Regions from separate parts of the Lysinibacillus sp. GJ-1 genome, predicted to be linked through region 1. Evidence: a T-box and tRNA genes for the amino acid it is inferred to sense, from the RefSeq annotation. Region 1 holds a T-box; the other holds one or more tRNA genes.
The links. The T-box of region 1 lies ahead of ileS (isoleucine--tRNA ligase). A T-box ahead of a tRNA ligase gene usually reads a tRNA of that ligase, here a tRNA-Ile.
Positions count from the first base shown of each region.

Region 2: it has a tRNA-Ile gene. The T-box ahead of ileS (isoleucine--tRNA ligase) is inferred to sense a tRNA for this amino acid. The anticodon was not compared.

Region 1 covers NZ_CP088912.1:934,185-942,226, reverse strand. The annotation lists gene LO754_RS04335 (sodium/solute symporter) at 1-592, opposite strand, end outside; gene LO754_RS04330 (DUF485 domain-containing protein) at 616-945, opposite strand; gene LO754_RS04325 (AraC family transcriptional regulator) at 1,191-2,369, shown strand; gene ileS (isoleucine--tRNA ligase) at 2,553-5,321, opposite strand; T-box leader at 5,514-5,735, opposite strand; gene LO754_RS04315 (DivIVA domain-containing protein) at 5,847-6,371, opposite strand; gene LO754_RS04310 (YlmH family RNA-binding protein) at 6,467-7,255, opposite strand; gene LO754_RS04305 (YggT family protein) at 7,371-7,649, opposite strand; gene LO754_RS04300 (cell division protein SepF) at 7,670-8,042, opposite strand, start outside.
Region 2 covers NZ_CP088912.1:3,659,831-3,667,872, reverse strand. The annotation lists rRNA gene rrf (5S ribosomal RNA) at 334-447, shown strand; tRNA gene LO754_RS18140 (tRNA-Val) at 458-533, shown strand; tRNA gene LO754_RS18135 (tRNA-Thr) at 537-612, shown strand; tRNA gene LO754_RS18130 (tRNA-Lys) at 619-694, shown strand; tRNA gene LO754_RS18125 (tRNA-Leu) at 718-802, shown strand; tRNA gene LO754_RS18120 (tRNA-Gly) at 851-925, shown strand; tRNA gene LO754_RS18115 (tRNA-Arg) at 1,028-1,104, shown strand; tRNA gene LO754_RS18110 (tRNA-Pro) at 1,114-1,190, shown strand; tRNA gene LO754_RS18105 (tRNA-Met) at 1,310-1,383, shown strand; tRNA gene LO754_RS18100 (tRNA-Ile) at 1,391-1,467, shown strand; tRNA gene LO754_RS18095 (tRNA-Ser) at 1,483-1,575, shown strand; tRNA gene LO754_RS18090 (tRNA-Met) at 1,630-1,704, shown strand; tRNA gene LO754_RS18085 (tRNA-Asp) at 1,708-1,783, shown strand; tRNA gene LO754_RS18080 (tRNA-Phe) at 1,812-1,884, shown strand; tRNA gene LO754_RS18075 (tRNA-Gly) at 1,893-1,966, shown strand; tRNA gene LO754_RS18070 (tRNA-Ile) at 1,969-2,042, shown strand; tRNA gene LO754_RS18065 (tRNA-Asn) at 2,047-2,123, shown strand; tRNA gene LO754_RS18060 (tRNA-Ser) at 2,137-2,227, shown strand; tRNA gene LO754_RS18055 (tRNA-Glu) at 2,230-2,301, shown strand; gene dpaL (diaminopropionate ammonia-lyase) at 2,471-3,682, shown strand; gene LO754_RS18045 (DUF7683 domain-containing protein) at 4,050-4,820, shown strand; gene LO754_RS18040 (MerR family transcriptional regulator) at 5,001-5,762, shown strand; gene LO754_RS18035 (TraR/DksA C4-type zinc finger protein) at 5,848-6,285, shown strand; gene LO754_RS18030 (dipeptidase) at 6,341-7,267, shown strand; gene LO754_RS18025 (1,4-dihydroxy-2-naphthoate polyprenyltransferase) at 7,438-8,042, opposite strand, start outside.

The sequences.
Region 1 (8,042 bases):
CAATAAGCATCACAATGAATGCACCTAGACGAATCCACAGCTCTAATGCTTGGTTGATCGTCGTGCCCTTCATACCACCGATTCCTACATAGAAAATCATCACGACACATGTAAAAATAATGCCAAATTCATAAGAAGTCCCAAAGAACATACTTAATATTTGTGCTGCGCCTAGTAGCTGTGGCGCCGCATAGAAACCTGAAATGGCTAAAACTACAATGACTGCGGCTAAACGAGCTCGTCTACTATGAAAGCGATAGGCTAAAAAGTCTGCTACGGTAAATGCACCAAATCTTCTTAATGGCACAGCAACAAAAATGGCTAATAGCGTCAAACCAATCGAGAAGCAAAATGCATAATAGGCTCCATCATAGCCTAATTGAAAGGTTAAACCAGCAATCCCTAAAAATGTAGCTGCACTTAAATAGTCTCCCCCGATAGCTGAACCGTTCGTAAACCATCCAAAGCTCCGTCCCCCAACGAAGAAATCAGATGCTGTTGTATTTTTTTTCGTTAAATACGTAATGTATACAATCGTTGCCATTAGGGCAATCGTTAATAACATTTTTGGTTCTAAAATTGTCTCTAACATTCAACCTACCCCCTTAAGTTGCACTACTTCGTTGACATCTCATATTTTTTCAAGCGCTTTTCATACAATGTCGTATGCACAAACGCAATCACAAAAGCCATCAACATCATGACGATTGTCGTGACAAACCAAGTAACGGTCATACCGCCCCACAATTTCTTAAACGCAAATTCAGGAGCAAACCAATTCATTACTGGAATAGTAAAAATTAAAATAAAATAAAATACCGTTAAGCTAAATCCTGTAGTAAACTCATCCTTCATAATTTTATGTGTTGTCGGATCTAACGGTGGCAAATCTTTCACATCTACAGTTCCAGCTTCTACGTACTCGTAATCATGACTTCCTGCCATATTACTAACCCCCTTTTGTATAGACGAATAATTATCTGAAATTTCAAATTATTATTCACTACAACTATTCTATTCTATTTTTCCAATAATATAGGTACAATATTTTGCTGTATTAGTACAAAATATTGCTATTTTAAGTTAAAATATTTCTAGTAACCTTCATTATATTTTTTGACTTTAGAAAGGGGCTGTTTAGTATTTTAGGCGTCGTATGGTACGTTGAGAATTCAATTGAAAAACAGCAAATGCTAGGGTGGTTAGAAGAATTCCTCCCTAACACATTTACTGAATGTACACAACCACGTGCACACGAGGTAGTTATATTCGTCTATGAAATTAGGGGATTATTTGATTGGATTAAGGTCAATCGGTTAAAGAAACATTATCCTAACAGTATTATTGTCCCAATTGTTGCAGTACACCTAGCGTACTCGGCAGGTATTGCCATTGAATTAAATTTACAAGCACTTCTTATAAAACCGTTGCACAAACAAAAGTTTTTACGAATTGTAAAAAAGCTTTATACTTCCCATAAAGAACAGCAAGCAAGTACAGTCACGATGCTTGAACTTTCGCAACAATTCCCTCAAGATCATACATCGCCGTTTCGCGAAGCGTTTTTAAGACGCTTAATACGGGGAGAAATCAACAATGAACAGGAAATTGTACAAGCCTCTTCCTTTTTATCAACTGACTGTATTCCCAATATCGTTTTCTTAATTCAAGGCTACGTAGATATTCAGCAAAACCGACCAATTCCTTACGATGCTAGTAGTGTAATTACAAATGTTTTTCGTCAACATTTTGCCGATAAAGCACCGTTGTCCTTTTTAAATTTCGAGCGTTACTTATTACTGCTAATGCGGATTCCTATAACGTATACATCTTTTAAACATTGGACAGAAGGCGTCACTACTTTACTGACGGTAATCGAGCAATTGAAAAACGATTATAGTATCCATCTTTTTATGGGCATTGGTGGTGTTTTTTTGCAATCTATGCAAGTCAAAGAATCCTATAGTCAAGCTAGAAAAGCACGTAGAAAGCCACCCGTCGATAATATTCATATACGATTTTATGAGGATTTAACGAAGCATGAACAGCTACAAAAGGCTATTCACTACATTGAAGAGCATTACGATGAACAGCTAGTTATTAGCGATGTAGCGAAATCTATTAATTTTAGTCCTACTCACTTTAGCCGATTATTTAAAAAAGAAACGGGTCGTAATTTTGTCGATTATGTAGCGTATACACGCATTATCAAAACACTCCCCTACTTGCGGAAATTTGACTACACCATTGAAAAAATCGCAGCAAGCTCGGGCTTTAATACACCCAATTATTACAGCCTTACATTTAAAAAATATGTAGGAATATCTCCAACGGATTACCGAAACACAATTGAAATATTGTTTAAATAAAGGTTACTTTTGCATGTTTGTATCCTAAAAGCTATTCATCTAGATATCCTCGCTTATCTCCCATTTATGGTCTACTTTCCACTATGTTCTTAATTTGGATCGGTATGTTCAACATGTTCCACGCATTTAAAAAAAATGAGCAGCCGATCTAAAATCATCGAGCTGCTCATTGTTCATTAATTTTTATACATAATATTTTTCAACAACTTCGGCACAACGAGCACACACTGTTGGATGTGCTTCATTTGTTCCAACTGTTGCAGAAATTGACCAGCAACGCTCACACTTTTCGCCTGTTGCTTTTTCAACAACAATGGAAACATGTTCTAACGCTAACGCTTCAGCAGGAGCTGATTCAATTGCTGCTACCTCAAAAGCAGAAACGATAGAAAGTTGGGCAAAATCAATGTTGGCATCATGCAATAATGTTAACACTTCTTGGTTAGCATAAACTGTTATTTTTGCTTCAAGAGACTTACCGATTGTTTTAGCATTACGCGCTTCTTCTAATGCTTTTAGAATATCATCACGCACTCCGATAATCGCTGCCCATTTGCCACGAAGCTCATCAAAGTTTGCTTGCTCATCTACTGATGGGAAATCAGTTAATTGCACTGACATCTCTTCTACAACACCTTGTGCATGTAAGTAAGACCACACCTCATCCGTTGTATGTGGAATAATTGGTGTCATGACTTTTACTAATGTCATTAATGTATCATACATGACTGTTTGCATTGCACGACGGTCTTTATTGTCATGCCCTTCAATATAAACAACATCTTTTGCGATGTCTAAGTAGAAAGAAGATAATTCTACAGCAACAAAGTTATTCACTGCATGGTAGACAGCCGCAAAATCATAGCGGTCGTAAGCACCACGCACCGTTTTTAAGACATCTTGTAAACGCATATAAATGTATTGATCCATTTCGCGTAAATCTGCATAGGCTACACGATCTTGTTGTGGATTGAAATCAGCTACATTACCGTGTAAGAAACGGAATGTATTACGGATTTTACGGTACACTTCAGACACTTGTTTTAACATATCCATAGAAATACGCACATCAGCCGTATAATCTACAGATGCTACCCATAGACGTAAAATATCAGCACCATATTGGTCCATTACCTTTTGAGGGATAATAACGTTTCCTAGTGACTTACTCATTTTGCGACCATCGCCATCAAGAACGAAACCATGCGTTAATAAGCCTTTATAAGGCGCATAGCCATTAATCGCCACAGATGTAATTAACGAAGAGTTAAACCATCCACGGTGTTGATCAGAACCTTCTAAGTAAAGATCCGCTGGATATTTCAGTCCACGTTCAACTAGCACACCTTGGTGAGATGAACCTGAGTCAAACCAAACGTCCATAATATCATTTTCTTTCGTAAACTCACCATTCGGGCTACCTGGATGTGTAAAGCCTTCTGGCAATAATTCTTTCGCAGTCATTTGGAACCAAATATTTGAACCATGCTCACGGAATAATGCAGAAATATGCGCAATTGTTTCTGGTGTAATGATTGGTTCACCATTTTCAGCATAGAAAATTGGAATTGGTACACCCCATGCACGTTGACGAGAAATAACCCAATCGCCACGATCACGAATCATATTATAAAGACGTGTTTCACCCCAAGCAGGTGTGAATGTCGTCGATTTAACCGCTGCTAATAATTCATCACGGAAGGCATCGATAGACGCAAACCATTGTGGTGTAGCACGATAAATAACTGGTTTTTTTGTACGCCAGTCATGTGGATACGAGTGCGTAAAGAAGCTTAATTTTTCTAATGCGCCAACTTCTTCTAATTTGGCAGTAACCATTTTATTTGCATCATTGTAGAAGACACCTTCAAAACCTGGTGCTTCGTCTGTATAACAACCGCTGTTATCCACTGGACTAAGAATAGGTAAACCATAAGCTTTCCCAATTTGATAGTCATCTTCACCATGTCCTGGAGCTGTATGAACACAACCTGTACCTGCTTCCGCAGAAACATGTTCTCCGACCATCACAAGCGATTCACGGTCGTAAAATGGATGTTGGGCTACAAGACGATCTAATGCTTCCCCTTTTACTTCTTGCACAACTTCGTACGTTTCCCATTCAAGCTCTTTTGCAACTGTTTCTAACAATTCTTTCGCGATAATGAATTTTTTATCTGCTACTGCCACAACTACATAGATAAACTCTGGATTTAACGAAATCCCTAAGTTTGCAGGTAGTGTCCAAGGTGTAGTCGTCCAAATAATAAATTTCGCATCGGCTGGCACAACGCCTTTTGCATCTTTAAGGGCAAAGCTGACATAAATAGAAGCTGATTTAACATCTTTATATTCAATTTCTGCTTCCGCTAATGCAGACTCAGATGAAGGCGACCAATATACTGGTTTTAAGCCTTTATAAATATAGCCTTTTTCCGCCATTTTACCGAATACTTCAATTTGACGCGCTTCAAATTCTGGTTTTAACGTAATATATGGGTTTTCCCAATCGCCACGAATGCCTAGACGGCGGAATTGTGCACGCTGATTGTCAATTTGCTCATAAGCATATTTTTCACAAAGCTCACGGAAATCTGCAATGGACATTTCTTTACGTTTAACACCTTTGTTTGTTAAAGCTTGTTCAATTGGTAAACCATGTGTATCCCAACCTGGAATATAGTTGACATGATAGCCAGTCATGGAGCGATGGCGTGTAATCATATCTTTTATCACTTTATTTAACGCATGGCCAATATGAATATCACCATTTGCATATGGAGGGACATCATGTAACACATACTCTGGGCGACCAGCTGTACGCTCCATTTGTAATTTATTGATGTCCATCTCATTCCATTTTTCTTGCATTTTTGGTTCATTTGCTGGTAAGTTCCCACGCATAGGAAAATCCGTTTTCGGCATTAATAAGGTTTCTTTATATTCAACCATTTGTAATTCCTCCTTTATTTTTTGCAAACAGAGAACAACTGCTTAGCATCCATGGCATACAGCTTCTTAAAAGCCTCAGCAAAGTGAATGCAACACGACTTGCGCTTAATATTTAAACAATGCTATTTCGAATGTCCTGCGAATGATGCCCCAAAGTCAAAACAGTAACAACAAAAAAGCCCCTCAATCCCTGTAAGGGACGAGAAGCTTGAACTCGCGGTACCACCCTAGTTGTAGTACATAATATACTACCGCTTGAAAGCACGTTAACGTTGTGCGCTCCGAAATAACTTACTAGCCGTTCAGTTATTTAGCTCAGAAGTGATTTTCTTTGTTATTTGCTTGTATGGGCTCCCACTATCCCCAAATCGCTTGTCAACGCCTAACAAATACTGTCTTCGTCTCTGCCTCTATGCATATAAGTGCTTATTTTATTTACTATTACAATAGTATATGGAAATCCACGAATTGCGTCAAGTCATATTCATCACATGATACCTTCACTTTTTTAAGTAAAAGCCTTATTTACATTTCTTCTGACTCTTGTGCTTCCTCAACAGAAGACTGAATTTCGGTTAAATCAATATCATACTGCAATAAATGATCCCAATCATCTGCATTCAGTAAATCTAACTGTGCTTCTACAAGCATTTTAAAACGATTGCGGAAAACCTTTGATTGTTTTTTCAGTTCATCTATCTCGATTGTTACTTTACGTGCTTTCGTTAATGCCTCATTGACGATGCGATCAGCATTTTTTTCTGCTTCCTTCACAATAAGCTTTGCTTCTTTTTGCGAATTTCTGCGTACTTCATCAGCCGCCTCTTGGGCAACAACTATAGATTTTTGTAATGTTTCCTCTAAAGAATTAAAATGTCTCGCTTGCTCTAAAGCCATTTCTAATTGCTTATCGACTTCTTTTTTCTCACGCAGTAGTTTTTCATAATCTTTAATGATTTGATCTAAAAATTCATTTACTTCATCTTCAGCATAACCTCTGAAAGATTTTGTAAACTCCTTATTATGTATATCAATAGGTGATAATGGCATACGATCCTTCTCTCCTTTACATGTACATTCGTAATTCTTATTATACAATTGTTCTAACAACTTAGCAGTAAAAATAAATGGAAATTACATGTTTTTTAGCCTTTTTGGGTCAATCGACCGATTTGTAAACGGATTTTATCTTTCTTTGTTCGGCCTTCAGTCATTATTATTTTCACTCGACCACTTCCACGTACTGACAAAATATCACCTTCTTGACATTCAAAAGCAACTGCATCTCGTTCAGTCCAGTTTACTCGCACTTTCTTTCCCGTAATAAGTGCTTGGGCTTTTTGACGAGAAATCTTTAATACGGTTGCGATAATGACATCTAAACGCATTGAAGAAACCGTATGTGACTCCTCCTGCCAGTCCTCTTCATTTTCGATCAGCACTTGAAACTCTTTCATCGATTCGACATGTACTTTTACTTTCCCAATCCCCGTTAAATGAAGGCGTACATAATCTGCCACCTCTTTTGCCACCACAAACTGTACTTGTTGTTCATTGACACGAATATCCCCGAATTTGGCACGATCAAGCCCTAAAGATAAAAGGGCACCGAGTACATCTGGATGACGCAATTGCACAAACCTTGCAGGATAGTGAATAGTAAAGACTTTCAGCTGGTAATCTTCCTTCTGGGGTTCAAAATACGTTGGGAAAATAAGCATGCGCTGACGTTCTGCCTCATGAAATAGACCATCACTTGTTGTATGGAGCACATTATTTTGCCCAATAACAGATGCTACAATAAAACGCTGCCTTGGGTCTAAAAAGTCAGTAAGTTTAGGGGCATAACGATCTTCTACCTCGCGCTGCCAGCTTACCACCTGCTCAATAAAGGGTTGCTCATCCTTCCTAAAATGTTGTATTAAATGCTCCATCTATCGTTCACCTCATCTACCTCATCCATTTGTTCATTCATTAGAAACTACTACTTTTTTAAGCCTAGTATTTCCCCTTTACACAAAAAATCCCCACCAACTGTGAGGATTTTGACTAAAACATAAAGAATATTTTTTGAATTACAATAAAAAGCCCGTTTTTAATAAAATTTAACATAAATATTGCTACAATCGGAGAAATATCAATCATACCAATAGTTGGAATAAATTTTCTAAAAATCCCTAAATACGGCTCACATACTTTTTCTAAAAAACGGCCAATTGCTGAACTTTGAGCAGCTGGTACCCAAGACATTAAAACATATGCAACTAGCATAAATGAATACACAGTAAATGCTAAATCCACATAATGCAAAATGATATATAAAGTCATATAAACTACAATCCTCGCTATTAATTATCGTCTAAAATAAAATTTGAAATTTCGCCAGACACTTCAACATTATCTGGTGTGCATAAGAAAATATCTTTGCCTATACGTTGAATATCTCCTCCAAGTGCATAGACTGTACCACTTAAAAAGTCAATGATTCTTATACCTTGTTCTCGATCGATACGTTGTAGATTCACAATCGTTGCACGTTTGTTCTTTAAGTTTTCTGCGATATCTTGTGCCTCTGCATAAACTCTCGGTTCTACTAATACAACTTTCGCACCCTTTGTATTCATTGCTGCTTGTAAACTGACAATATTATTATTGGCAGCTGTACTTTGCGGTACAATTTCATGAATCTGTGCTTTACGTTCCTTAATGACCTTTTTAGGT
Region 2 (8,042 bases), 2.0 Mb from region 1:
TATTGATTTGTGTAAATAAAATGTTTTCTTTTGGAAAAACAATTGCTATAATGGTTAGCAGAGCGATAAATTCTCTCACATAACAAAAATATCTTTAAAAAGTAATAATTTCTTTTTTTTATAAAAAAGTGTTGCATTCTCTAGATAAACGTTATACAATAATTCTTGTCTTGAAGGACAGGTAAACAACTTCAAAACGAAATACATAAGAGTTTCGAGATAAAAGCTATTCGCAAAAGCGGTTGAGAGAAGGAAGAAGCTTACTCTAGTACGCAACTGACCGAACGCATAAAGCTAATGCAGTAATACTTTGTATTGAAAGTCGAAATATAGTCTAGTGATGATGGCAAAGAGGTCACACCCGTTCCCATACCGAACACGGAAGTTAAGCTCTTTAGCGCCGATGGTAGTTGGGGCTTCCCCTGTGAGAGTAGGACGTCGCTAGGCATAATACCCAGGAGGATTAGCTCAGCTGGGAGAGCATCTGCCTTACAAGCAGAGGGTCGGCGGTTCGAGCCCGTCATCCTCCACCATATGCCGGTTTAGCTCAGCAGGTAGAGCAACTGACTTGTAATCAGTAGGTCGTGGGTTCGATTCCTATAGCCGGCACCATTTTTTGAGCCATTAGCTCAGTTGGTAGAGCATCTGACTTTTAATCAGAGGGTCGAAGGTTCGAGTCCTTCATGGCTCACCATTTTTAATTGCCAACAATAAAATGCGGGTGTGGCGGAATTGGCAGACGCACTAGACTTAGGATCTAGCGCCGCGAGGCGTGGGGGTTCGACTCCCTTCACCCGCACCATTTTATTTGAATTTATATAATTGCCAGGATAAATAATCTTATGCACATGCGGAAGTAGTTCAGTGGTAGAACACCACCTTGCCAAGGTGGGGGTCGCGAGTTCGAACCTCGTCTTCCGCTCCAAATGTGCCGGGGTGGCGGAACTGGCAGACGCACAGGACTTAAAATCCTGCGGTAGGTGACTACCGTGCCGGTTCGATTCCCCTCGGCACCATTTTTTATCAAGCGCCCGTAGCTCAATTGGATAGAGCGTCTGACTACGGATCAGAAGGTTGTGGGTTCGACTCCTGCCGGGCGCGCCAATAAATGAACGGGAAGTAGCTCAGCTTGGTAGAGCACTTGGTTTGGGACCAAGGGGTCGCAGGTTCGAATCCTGTCTTCCCGACCATTTCCAAAAATCTGTAATTTATGGTAGCTCAGCTGGGAGAGCGCCTGCCTTGCACGCAGGAGGTCAGCGGTTCGATCCCGCTAGGCTCCACCATAATTTATAACCAGTATAAAGATCCTGGCGGCGTAGCTCAGCTGGCTAGAGCGTACGGTTCATACCCGTAAGGTCGGGGGTTCGATCCCCTCTGCCGCCATCTTAAAGGACCTTTAGCTCAGTTGGTTAGAGCAGACGGCTCATAACCGTCCGGTCGCAGGTTCGAGTCCTGCAAGGTCCACCATTTATATAATAGTACGGAGGTATACCCAAGTCTGGCTGAAGGGATCGGTCTTGAAAACCGACAGGCGGGTAACACCGCGCGGGGGTTCGAATCCCTCTACCTCCTCCAGTTTTAATTTTAGTAAATGGTGTACAAAAAACTCGAAGTGAATAAACATATTATCGCGGGGTGGAGCAGTGGTAGCTCGTCGGGCTCATAACCCGAAGGTCGTTGGTTCAAATCCAGCCCCCGCAACCAAGTGGTCCCGTGGTGTAGCGGTTAACATGCCTGCCTGTCACGCAGGAGATCGCCGGTTCGATCCCGGTCGGGACCGCCATTTTAAAATAGGTTCAGTAAAAGTATATGGGTCAGTAGCTCAGTTGGTAGAGCATTAGATTGAAGCTCTAAGTGTCGGCGGTTCGATTCCGTCCTGACCCATCATATACGCGGGTGTAGTTTAATGGTAAAACCTCAGCCTTCCAAGCTGATGTCGTGGGTTCGATTCCCATCACCCGCTCCAATGGGCCTATAGCTCAGCTGGTTAGAGCGCACGCCTGATAAGCGTGAGGTCGATGGTTCGAGTCCATTTACCACCATTATTCCGAAGTAGCTCAGTTGGTAGTAGCACCTGACTGTTAATCAGGTTGTCGCAGGTTCGAGTCCTGCCTTCGGAGCCATTTTTTTATTTATGGGGAAGTACTCAAGAGGCTGAAGAGGCGCCCCTGCTAAGGGTGTAGGTCGGGTAACCGGCGCGAGGGTTCAAATCCCTCCTTCTCCGCCATTGGCCCTTTGGTCAAGTGGTTAAGACACCGCCCTTTCACGGCGGTAACACGGGTTCGAATCCCGTAGGGGTCATACTAAAACGCAGTAAATGTGATTACACATTTACTGCGTTTTTTTTGCTAGATTGAAAAATTGAGAGTGCATCGTTTCCCATTGTCTATTTATGAATACAATGATGATTCTCTTTAATAGCAATATTAGGTAATATAGGTATAAGCAATTATAAAGGGGGATCATACGAATGAGCGAAAATTTAAGATGGGTGTATAATCGGCAATATCTTTTGCAAGAGAACTTACAACAATGTAAAGATTTACTGCAAAATTTTACAGTAGAACAGGTTAATTGTGTGGAAAGATTCCATCATACATATGAAAATTTTGAAAAAACACCTATACATGATTTAGATGCTTTAGCAATGCATCTCGGGGTCAGTAAGATTTTTGTTAAAGATGAATCCTATCGCTTTGGTTTAAATGCGTTTAAGGTGTTAGGTGGTATTTATGCGATTGGCAAATATGTTGCGAAATTGCTAGATCAAAATATTGATGAATTGTCTTTTGAACAATTAAAACTACCTGAAGTGAAAGAAAAATTAGGCGACTGTACCTTTATTTCAACGACAGATGGCAATCATGGGCGCGGGGTTGCTTGGGCAGCAAGGGAACTTGGCTGTAAGGCGCGAATTTATATGCCTGCTGGTAGTGCGGAAGAGCGCTTGCAAAATATTAAAAATGAGGGCGCATATGCAGAAATCACTTCAATGAATTATGATGAAACGGTAAGGTATACCTCACAGCTTGCAGAGGATAATGGCTGGATAGTGATACAGGATACAATGTGGGAAGGGTACGAAGAGATTCCATTATGGATTATGCAAGGCTATACAACATTGGCAAAAGAGATTGTTGACCATCTGCAAGAAGCACCGACCCATGTATTTTTACAGGCAGGTGTAGGTTCATTTGCAGGAGCTATTGTCGCTTTTTTACAACAATATTATGGACAACAACTAACATTTGTTTTAATTGAACCTGATGCAGCTAATTGCTTCTATGAGAGTTTTAACCGAGGTACTGGACAGTTTGTTACTGTCGGTGGAGAAATGCAAACCATTATGGCTGGCTTAGCATGTGGGGAGCCTAATCCTATCGCTTGGGATATTTTAAAAACATATACAAAGGTAAGTATTAGTTGTAGTGAGAGAGTAGCTGCAACGGGTATGCGTGTCTTGGGAAATCCACTTGGAGCGGATAATCGTATTGTTGCAGGAGAATCAGGAGCAGCGCCATTTGGATGTTTTTATGAATTAATGACAAATAAGGATTACTATGATTTAAAGGTCGCTTTACAGCTCAATCCAAAGTCAAAGATATTGTTTGTTAGTACAGAGGGAGACACAGACGTAGAAAACTACAGAAATATAGTGTGGCATGGGAAGTATGCTAAATAGGAAAGGTGAGCATCTTGGATACTGAGATGCTTTTTTATATTAATTCTTGCAAATTATTTATCCATTTTATAAAATATTTTTACTTATATACGGAATATCTCAATATTTAGCTTTTAGTAGGAATTAAAATATATGTGTTTACAAGATGTAGGCTTAACTTTTAAATTAACGGAATTTTCATACATTTAATTAGTTAGGAGGTTTAATAGAAATTAGATACTTTTATCCTATCTTCTTGTTATTATCAATATTTCTCATAGGATGCGTTCTAAAGAAGCTAGCTTAGATTCTATAGCATTTTCTTCTAAAGAATGTGAACAAAACTGGGGTATTTGTACAGTTTATGATAAAGGAAGAGGTGATAAAAGTGAATAATCACATAAAATATCAATGGAGGATAACGAAATATAATCCTGACTTCAGAAATAATGAAGGGCATTACACGAAATTGGAATGGACAAGCCCAGCTCACATTGGGAAGACAATTAATGGTGAAACTTTTACATTAGAAAAATATTTAAAGGTCGAAACAGCCTATATTAATACAATCATGAAGTTTTTAGAGGTCAATCATATAAAATCATTAACAATGATTAACATGACTTATATTGATGTAGATAGTAATTGTGCTCTGTATAATCAATTGTATGATGAAAAATTAGACAATTTTCAATTAAAAGATGATCAAGAAGTATCGATTGATCAAATCCCTCTTATTTCTAAAATGGTATTAAGAGGTTTCATATATTGTCATTTCATAACTATAGATTTTTTTGTGCATTTTGGAGATGACTATTATATGTTTATTGGAACAAATAATTATCAAGAGGAACCATTACAATTTGCTCGGGAAAACAATTTATTTGTAGAAGAAATGGTTTCTCCATTTTATATCAATGAAGAGAACATCGAAAGAATGATAATGTGGACGCCAATTAATGAAGACACCGTAGTAGGTGAGGAAATACTAACTGACATTTCAATAGAGGAATATAGAGAAATATTGCATCTTTCAAATATTCATCCGGTTATCGGGTTATTTCCAATTACAGCGAGTAACCAACAATTTTTTCAAAAAAAATTAAGACATAAAATAGATACGAATAAGTATCAATATTATCTAAGTGCGGGGGATTAACCTAACTGTACTGAGCTACTCTAAAAAGTTAACCAAATATTATAAGCAACTTCTAAGATCTGTTCCTGGGTGAAGTGGACACAGATCTTTTTATTTTTCCCTTACGGCAGACTTATATAAATATCCCCTTGACCTTAACGCTGCGGAAAGGTTTACAGTATAAATATGGAGGTGAAAGCAATGGAGTATACCATTTTACAGCTTGCTAAATTGTCAGGAGTAAGTACGAGAACGTTGCGGTATTATGATGAAATTGATTTACTAAAGCCGGCAAGAACAAATGAAGCAGGGTATCGCTTTTATGGGCAACAAGAAGTCGATATTCTTCAGCAAATTTTGTTTTATAAAGCGTTAGATATGAAGCTTGAAACCATTCACAACATTATTCATGCACCTGATTTTCAACATAAAGCGGCATTAAAAACACATCGTGATGCTTTATTACAACGAAAAAAACAGCTAGATCAATTATTAAAAACAGTGGAACAAACCATTCAATCGATTGAGGAGGAACAACCAATGACAAACGAAGAGAAATTTGAAGGCTTTAAAGAATTGCTGATTGAAGAAAATGAAAAACAATACGGTAAAGAAATTCGTGCAAACTACGGCCATGAAAAGGTCGATGCATCGAATGCGAAGTTTAAGAATTTATCAGAGGAACAATATAAGGCAATGCAGCAACTCGAACAGCAACTATTTGAACGATTAAAAGAGGCAATGGCTATAGGCGACGTGAAACATGATGTCGCCATGGAAGTGGCAGAACTGCATAAGCGTTGGCTGAGCTTTTCGTGGCCGCAATATACAAAGGAAGCACATGCTGGTTTAGCACAAATGTATATAGCAGATGAACGTTTTACGGCTTATTACGATCAACATGTGTCAGAAGGTGCTACTCAATTTCTCCATGATGTAATTAGAGAATACACACAAAACTAATGGAATCCTTCTCATACAGATGTTTTAGAAATAGATATTTAGGAAAAAATGAAAGTATGAGGAGGAGATTTTTTTGAAACAACAAATGATCGAAAAGTTTAAAAACCAATTACAGCAGGAATTACAAGAACTAGAGAAGCAGCTAGAAGAATCAGAGCGACCGCAGGCAACAGAGCTCTCAAATTATGATAACCATCCAGCCGATAATGCGAGTGATTTAACAGACCAACTTACGGAGATGGCCATTGATGAACATCGCAGTGACCATGCTGAAGAAATCGAGCATGCGCTGCAAGCAATAGAAGATGGCACATATGGTAAGTGCGCTATATGTGGCGAAGAAATTCCGTTAGGCCTTTTAGAGGCTATGCCACATGCATTGACATGTGTAGAGCATGCTGAGCAAAGAGACGAATTACTGCGACCAGTAGAAGAAGATGTATTATCCTCTTTACCAAAATCTGATGATTTCGAAGAGCTTGAGGAATTTGGTTCGTCTGATACACCATCAGATAAAATGTAAAAAATAAGAGCATTTCTTCCCTTAAACAGTATAATAACTGTATGAGGTGATTGACATGGAAATAATTGATTTACATTGTGATGTTTTATTAAAGTTAACGACATTGGAAGAACCAAAATTTAGTAATGATAGCCGATTACATGCTAATAAAGAAAGACTGCAACTAGGGCAAGTCAAAGCACAAGTATTTGCCATTTTTATTGACCCTGAAATACCTCAAAGTATGCAATTTTTAGAGGTTATGCGCCAAATTGAAGCCTTTCATACACAAGTATTACAAACAGAGGGCATGGTGCATATTACGGAATGGTCACAACTCGATACGTTAGCACCTCATGAAATTGGTGCTATTTTAAGTTTAGAGGGCTGTAGTGCAATTGGCGAGGATTTGACAAAGCTTTCCGCAATTTTGGATGCAGGTGTTATGTTAGTAGGTCTTACATGGAATGAAGAGAATGCTGTAGCCTATGGTGCTGAGCAAGATGCTAGCCTCGGTTTAAAGCCATTTGGTAAGGAAGTTGTTAATCTGCTAAATGAGCGGGATATTATCATTGATGTTGCCCATTTAAATGAGCAAGGATTTTGGGATGTACTGCCGCTAGCAAAGCATATTATTGCTAGCCATAGCAATGCACGTGCAATTTGTGACCATCCGCGTAATTTAACAGATCAACAGGCTAAGGCGCTTGTTGAGCATGGGGGGCATATTCATCTAGTTTACTACCCACATTTTATTGGCGACAATGCAACAATGGATGATTTAATTGAGCATATAAAGCATCTGGCAAGTGTCGTTGGCATGGAGCATCTTGGGGTAGGTTCTGATTTTGACGGAATAGATATGACAATCAAAGGTCTTGCACATGCAGGTGAGGCGCAAAATTTATTAGAGATGTTACGTGAGCATTTTTCAGATGAAGAAGTTCGTGGAATTGCGCATAATAATTTCAAACAATATTTAAAAAAAGCAGCAACTAAATAAAGTTGCTGCTTTAGCGTGTCAACAGAGTAAAAATCGCTACGAAGTTATTTCTGCTATTGGCAAACGCACACCGTTGGTTGCAATTTTCTACTTGCATGTGAGGCGCCACGTTTAACGTTTTATGTTGTTCTCGTTGAAGTCGCTGCCTCCGTTGCAATTAACTAACCCTATTAATAAAAGAAATGATTTACTAATAAACCAATTGCTAATAGGAAACCGAAGAATGTATTTGTTTGCGCTGTAAATTTCATCGCGGGCATTACTTCTTTGGCTTCTTTTTTATCGCGGAAAATTTGGACTGCTCGGAGTGGCTTCGGTACACTTAGGAAAATGATAAGCGCCCAAAAAGTAATCCCATCAATGGCTACTAATGCGATAACCCAAAGGTACGAAACGATGAAAAAGCCAGATAATACAGAAATAGCACGGTCGCGTCCTACTAAAATGGCCAGTGTTTTACGTCCACCTTCTGTATCGCCAACGATGTCACGAATATTATTAGAAAGCATAATGGCGCCAACTAAAATCATACTCGGAACAGAAAGTAATACCGCATCTAATGTAACTGTAAGTGTTTGAATGTAAAAGGCAATTAAGACAATACCCATCCCCATGACTGCGCCTGAAACAAGCTCTCCAAAAGGTGAATATGCGATAGGGTACGGCTCTCCTGTATATAGAAAACCTATAAGCATACATACTAGTCCAACTACAGCAAGCCACCAAGAAGTGGAGGCACAAATATAAATGCCAAGTAGCATGGCTAGTGCATAAA